2 linked regions of the Prosthecobacter sp. genome follow. The protein of the gene in region 2 interacts with the protein of the main gene of each other region in a pairwise test. Links are inferred from orthologs where the notes say so. Each region holds a gene or a part of one and is shown on either strand. Other genes may lie near its edges. The genes, in order: priA and ssb.

What was found.
Region 1: the proteins of ssb (region 2) and priA interact in binary tests that used the Escherichia coli proteins (3 or more experiments, as listed by UniProt). The link is inferred for Prosthecobacter sp. from one-to-one orthologs.

Annotation. Positions count from the first base shown.
Region 1 is NZ_JAXMIH010000005.1:175,039-178,347, forward strand. What follows is about bases 5-2,995. They hold priA (primosomal protein N'), read right to left. Parts: upstream 2,672-2,995; coding sequence 338-2,671; downstream 5-337. Other genes in these bases: U1A53_RS01720 (hypothetical protein), read right to left, coding at 5-262; cdaA (diadenylate cyclase CdaA), read left to right, coding at 2,738-2,995. Outside these bases: more of U1A53_RS01720, read right to left, coding at 1-4; more of cdaA, read left to right, coding at 2,996-3,309.
Region 2 is NZ_JAXMIH010000006.1:133,959-137,222, forward strand. What follows is about bases 187-3,132. They hold ssb (single-stranded DNA-binding protein), read left to right. Parts: upstream 187-1,356; coding sequence 1,357-1,908; downstream 1,909-3,132. Other genes in these bases: U1A53_RS03385 (phosphatidylserine decarboxylase), read left to right, coding at 187-366; U1A53_RS03390 (site-specific tyrosine recombinase XerD), read right to left, coding at 351-1,277; U1A53_RS03400 (hypothetical protein), read left to right, coding at 1,913-2,551; U1A53_RS03405 (DUF1549 and DUF1553 domain-containing protein), read left to right, coding at 2,616-3,132. Outside these bases: more of U1A53_RS03385, read left to right, coding at 1-186; more of U1A53_RS03405, read left to right, coding at 3,133-3,264. UniProt on the Escherichia coli protein: Plays an important role in DNA replication, recombination and repair. Binds to ssDNA and to an array of partner proteins to recruit them to their sites of action during DNA metabolism. Acts as a sliding platform that migrates on DNA via reptation.

The sequences.
Region 1 (3,309 bases), on a different replicon or contig from region 2:
CCTTCCAGAACACGGTGTAGTAATGACCGAAGCGATCCATGATTTGTTCCTTCGTCACCGCGCCATAGACGTGATGCTCGCGCTCAAAGAGAATCGCCGGATCCTGCGAGCGCGGCTGGTAGTTCGGCATCAGATGGTAGTATTTCACCTTGCCGATGCGGCCTCCCGGACCCTCGACTGCACTGGAGCACGCGGAAAGAAAAAGGGCCAGGATGGCAAGGCATCCGAGGCGGAGGCAGGGGGGGCGTGTCTCTGTCGTCATGGAGGGGTGAATATTGGATTGAGATTCAGCATGTCAACGTCCCCTTCGATTCTTTGACTGTCCGAAGGACATAATTCACAAAAGTGAGACTGGATCGACGTCCCAGGTCACGATTACGTCGTTTGGCAGCGTCGTCGCCTCGATCACGCGCTGAATGTGGCGGCACAGCGGGCGGATTTTGGGCGAACGCAACAAAAGCTGGTAGCGGTACTGCCCATGCGCCTTCGCCATCGCACACGGAGCCGGTTCGCCCATGATCACGCCTTCCGGCAAACCTTCCAACAGCCGGCGATGCAGCGTTTGCAGGGCAAATTCCGCCATCGTTTGATGTTTTCCCCGGCTGGCCAGCAGCACGACGTGCGTGTACGGCGGGTAGTGGAACGCCCGGCGCTGCTCCAGCTCCTGCTGCGCGAAGCCCTCGAAGTCGTTGTGGCGGGAAAACTGCACCGCAGGACTGTGCGGGGCATACGTTTGCACCACGACCTCGCCTTTGACCTCTCCGCGTCCGGCGCGGCCCGCCACCTGCACCAGCAGTTGCAGCGTGCGCTCCGCCGCGCGGAAATCGGGCAGATTGAGGGCCAGATCGGCATTCAACACGCCCACCAGCGTCACATTGGGAAAATCGAGGCCTTTGGCGATCATCTGCGTGCCAATGATGAGATCCAGCTTCTGCGCCCGGAAATCCCGCAGCAGGTCGCGGAGCTGGTTTTTGCGCTGAATCGTGTCCGTATCGACCCGGGCGATGCGCGCCTGCGGAAACACCTCGCGCACCACTGTTTCGACTCGTTCCGTACCAAATCCGGCGAATTTCAGTCCCGGTTCCTGGCAGGACGGGCACTTCGACGGCGGCAGCCTTCGTGCACCGCACACGTGACAGACGAGGCGGTTCTCGTGCTTGTGCAACGTCATCGGAATGCTGCAATCCTGGCACTGCACCGTCTCGCCGCAGCCCAGGCAGGTCAGCGAGGTGTTGAAGCCGCGCCGGTTCAAAAACAGGATCGTCTGCTCCTTCTTCTCCAAACGTGACGTGATCGCCGCCCGCAGCTTTTCAGAGAGGATGCCCGCGTTTGCCACGCTCGTTCCCGTGCCTTTGCGCCGCTCCATGCGCATATCGACGATGCGGATCAGCGGCAGCGTGCGTCCATCGGTGCGCTGCAAGAGCTTGAGCAGCTCGTACTTGCCGCTGGCGGCATTTTCAAAGGATTCCAGGCTTGGTGTCGCGCTGCCAAGCAGAACGACGCATTTTTCAAGGCTGCCGCGCACCACCGCCACATCACGCGCATGGTAGCGCGGCGTTTCGTCCTGCTTGAACGACGGTTCGTGCTCCTCATCCACGATGATGATGCCCAGCCGCTCCAGCGGCGCGAAAATCGCGCTGCGCGCTCCAATCACGATGTCGGCGCGGTCCTCGTGAATCTTGAACCATTCATCGTGGCGCTCGCCATCGCTCAAATGACTGTGCAGGACCGCGATTCGCTCGTGGCGGTCGGAAAAACGCGCCTTGAAGCGCTCAATCGTCTGCGGCGTCAGCGCGATCTCCGGTACCAGTACCAGCGCCGTGCCGCCACGCTCGATCACGCGTGCAATAGCCTGCAAATACACCTCCGTCTTGCCGCTGCCCGTGATGCCATGCAGCAGGATCGGTTTCGATTTCTCCGCCAAATCAATCGCTGCCGCGATGCGTGTGTAAGCCGCCTGCTGTTCGTCTGTGAACACCAGCGCCTGGCTGGGCAGGAACTCCTCGTCGTGAAACGGATCGCGCTCCACACGCACCTCGCTGCGCGTGATCCAGCCCGCCTTGAGCAGTGGTTTGAGGATCGTTGCCGCACGTGGCACATCCTGACGGATCTGACTCAGCGTCGCCTCGCCTTTGAAGCTGCGCAGGATATCGAGCACCCGTGCCTGCATCGGCGCTTTGTTGCGCAGTTTCTCGAATTCCGCCGGGGCGGGCTCCTTCACCAACTTCAGATGGCTGTCCATCACGAAGCTGCCTGGTTTGTCGCGCACCGCCTGCGGCAGCATCGTGCGCAGTACCGTATGCACCGAGACGACGTAATATTCCGCGATCCAGCGCGCCAACTTGAGCAGCCCCGGCGTGAACATTGGCCGCTTCCCGATGAGCGAGGCGACTTCCTTGAGTTTTCCACGATGCGGCGACTCATCCAGCAACTCCAGCACCACCGCGTTCACGCGGCGGTTTTGCAGTGGCACCATCACCCGCGATCCCACCACCAGCTCGTCCGCCAGCGTCTCGGGAATCGCATAATCCAGCTCCATCGCCGCTGCGCCTTCGAGCTGCACGCGGGCGACGCGTGTCTCGCTTGGCTGCGGGCCCGGCGCATCCACCGCCATGCCAAACAGATCGCTCTGCTTTGGCTTGGAAGGGTTGTTCGGCGGGGTTTGCGGCATGCGGTCATCCTAGCCGCCGTGAATCACACGCCAAAACGATTCTTCTTTTGAGAAACGAACACGCCCGTGCCATCGTTCCCACGCAGCAGCACGGAGCGATACGGCATGTGGGACTTTCTGACAGAGCACTGGCGCGACGGCGTGGAGATCATCATCCTCGCCGCGCTGGCGTATCATGGATACCTGTTTTTCCGTGCGACACGTGGCGCGCGCATTCTGACGGGCCTGCTCATTCTGCTGCTGAGCCTCGCACTCATCTCGCTTTTGCTGGAGCTTTCGGTCATCAGCGGGCTGTTGCAGCGCTTCTCGGTCTTCCTCGCGATTGCGCTGGTCATCATCTTCCAGCCCGAATTGCGCCGCGTGCTGGCGGAACTGGGCAGCAGCCGCATTTTTTCCTTCAACCGCCCCGATCCCGAGGCGCTGGACGTGCTGATGGAGGCGATGCAGCAGCTTTCGTCACGCCGTTGCGGGGCGTTGTTCGCTTTGAAGCGTGGCATTGATCTCAAGCCCTATGCCGAATCTGGCATCGAACTGGATGCGGTCATCTCGGTGGAGCTCATCACCACCATCTTCCACCCCAAGACCTCCCTGCATGACGGCGGCATGATCATCGACCAGGGCCGCATCGCTGCCGCTGG
Region 2 (3,264 bases):
CCTGCGGTTTCACACCCGATCAAGGGCCCGCTTTATTCCGTGAATCCCATCGCCCTGCGCAAACGCCCCTCGATCCTCTGGGAAAACAAGCGTGCGATCACCCCGCTGCACACACCGAACCTCGGCGAGGTGCTGCTGCTCGAAGTCGGTGCCACCTGCGTCGGCTCCATCGTGCAAACCTTCAAATCAGGCGATCCCATCACTAAGGGCGCTGAAAAAGGCTATTTCCGCTTCGGCGGCTCCTGCGTCATCACGATCTTCGAGCCGGGCCGCATCCGCTTCGCCGATGATTTGATCGAGCACAGCCGCGCCGGCCGCGAAGTTTATGCCCGCATGGGCGATGTGGCGGCCTACGCTCTCGGGTGAAACCGCCGGTGTACGTCCTTCAGCCGCGCCTGATCGACGTGCGTGTAGATCTGCGTCGTCGAGATGTCCGCATGGCCCAGCATTTCCTGGATCACGCGCAGGTCCGCGCCGTTGTTCAGCAGATGCGTGGCAAAACTGTGCCGCAGCAAGTGCGGATGGACGCGGGCCGGATCAAGGCCGCACATGGCCGCCCGCTCTTTGACGATCTGCTGGATGCGTGTCGTCGTCAGCCGTGTGCCGTTGTGTGAGATGAAGATGTGGCTCTGCGTTTTTGGCTTCACCAGCGCCGGACGTCCGTGTTCGAGCCATGCGGCGATGGCTTCACGCGCCGCGACACCCACGGGCGCAAGACGCGTCTTCGAGCCTTTGCCCGTCACGCGAATCCAGCCTTCCTCCAAGCTCAGATTCTCCAGCTTCGCATTCATCAGTTCCGACAACCGCACCCCGCTGGCATAAAACAGCTCCAGAATCGCCCGGTCGCGCCGGTCCAGCGGCTTCGTGCCGTTCACGGACTCGATCAGCTTCTGCACATCGCTTTCGTTCAACGAATCCGGCAGGTGCTTCTCCTGCCGCGGTGGCAAGATCGGGTCGGCAGGATCGAAGGCGATGTGTTTGCGTGCTGTGAGCCAGCGAAAGAAAATTTTCAGCGCGATGAGCTCGATGCGCGCCGATGACGCGGCGATGCCGTCCTTCTTCCGCTGGGAAAGAAACCCACCCAGATGGTCCGTCGTCACCGCCGCCGCAGTCTCCGACTGGTGTTTCATTTTGAACCACGACGCGAACGCCTCCAGAAACCGGCGCACGAGGATCTGGTAATTCACGGACAGGCCGCGCTCGGTCGCCAGGTGTTGAATGAAGCCGTCGATGAGTTCCAGCACGCCGCAGCATGCCACGGCATCGGTTGATGACAAAAAAACATTGCCGGGACGCACACCCCCCGGCAACGTCTGCCGCCAGACACAGCCCCAGCACTCCACCACTCCTCGTTTTATGGCCTCCTACAACAAAGTCATGCTCATCGGCAATCTCACCCGCGACCCGGAAGTGCGTTACACGCCCAAAGGCAGCGCCGTCTGCGACATCGGTCTCGCCGTGAACCGCGTGTACACCTCCGACAGCGGTGAGAAGGTGGAGGAAGTGACCTTTGTCGATGTCGTGCTGTGGGCGAAGATGGCCGAACTCGCCGGCAAATACCTGCACAAAGGTCGCCCCGTCTTCATCGAGGGCCGTTTGCAGATGGATTCCTGGGAAGACAAGCAGACCGGCCAGAAGCGCACCCGCATGCGCGTGGTGGGCGAGCAGATGCAGTTCCTCGGCAGTCCACAGGGCGGTGATCGTGCTCCCGCCGGTGGTGGCGATGAAGAAGGTGGCTCCAGCGGTGGAGGTGGCGGCGGTTACAATCGTCCCGCCGCCCGCCCAGCCCAGCGCCCCGCTGCTGCACAACAGCGTCCGGCTCAACGTCCCGCCCCTGCCCAGCAGAACGACGAATTTGGCGAAGGCCCGATCACCGAGGGCATGGAAGAAGACGACATTCCGTTTTGATTAAATGGGACTCGATTGGAATCCAGGCCCCAAAGCCAAGCCCGGCTTTGAAGCCGAGTTCGAATCTTTGTGGCGAAAGCTGCTCTCCAAAAGGTGGTGTTGGAATCGTGCAGGTAAATCGCGACGTTTTGATGCGATCACCCAGTCTGCGTTCGACACACTCAAGACCCCGACTGTTGGAGTTGAGGACGAGGCAACGGCGTGGGCTCACCAGCAGTTCGAGCAGCGAGTCGACAAATCTTTGACGGAGGAACTTTTTGTGAGCCGCCTCACAGGTTTCCGGGTGCTCCCGCTGATCCCTCGTTGTGACGGTCTCCCTCGATACACAAACGGTAGCCCGGGCGGCTACGTCGAAGCCTATGCTTTCCGCGGCCAATTTTTGAAGGATTGCGAATACATCATCGGCGCAGAACTGCTCAATGCTGCATGGGAGTCCAAGCTATCGAATGAGACGATCAAATACGGTAAGGAGCTTCTGCGTCACTCCGCGTACTATGCTAAGACACATCAAATTGACTTGGCCACAGTTCATCTGGCTGAAGATCCTGAATCTGTCGAGTTCCACCTAGATGTTGTCGAATCCGCAGGACGTTGGTGTGTGTTCTGGGGAAAGCATGGCCATTGGCTGGAAGCCTATTTTTGAGTGACTGCCACTTCTGTTGCTACCGGAAGATGGCGCTGAATTGATGCGTTACTTTCCGCCCCGAATGCCCTCGAAAACCGTCATCACGGCCATCCTGGTCGCCAACATCATCTCCGCGTCTGCGGAGGTGTCGTTTCGCAATGACGTGATGGCCGCCATCTCGAAAGCGGGCTGCAATCTGGGCACCTGTCATGGCAATGCGACGGGCAAAGGCGGCTTCAAGCTCTCCTTGCGCGGTCAGGATGCCGATTTCGACTTCAAGGCGCTCGCTCGCGATGCCTCAGGGCGTCGTGTGAACGCCTTCGCCGCTGAAAAAAGCCTCCTGCTGGTCAAAGCGTCGAACAAAATCGCGCACGAGGGCGGCAAGAAGCTCGATCTCCAAGGCTGGGAGTATCAGGTGCTGCGCGATTGGATCGCCGCCGGCATGCTGCGAGACGATGCGACCGCGCCGAAAGTCACAAAACTCGCCGTGACGCCTACGGAGTCCGTTTTGGACGAACCCGCGAGCACCGTGCAGATCAAGGTGCAGGCCACCTTTGCCGACGGCGTGCAACGCGATGTCACCGAACGCGCCATTTACGAGCCGCTGCAAAACGGCCTCGTCGAAGTGAGCAAGAGCGGCCTCGTGAAGCGCCTGCAATTTGGCGAGCCATCCATCCTGGTGCGTTTCCTGAATCAATCCGTGCCCGTTCGACTCACGTTTGTGAAGGCGA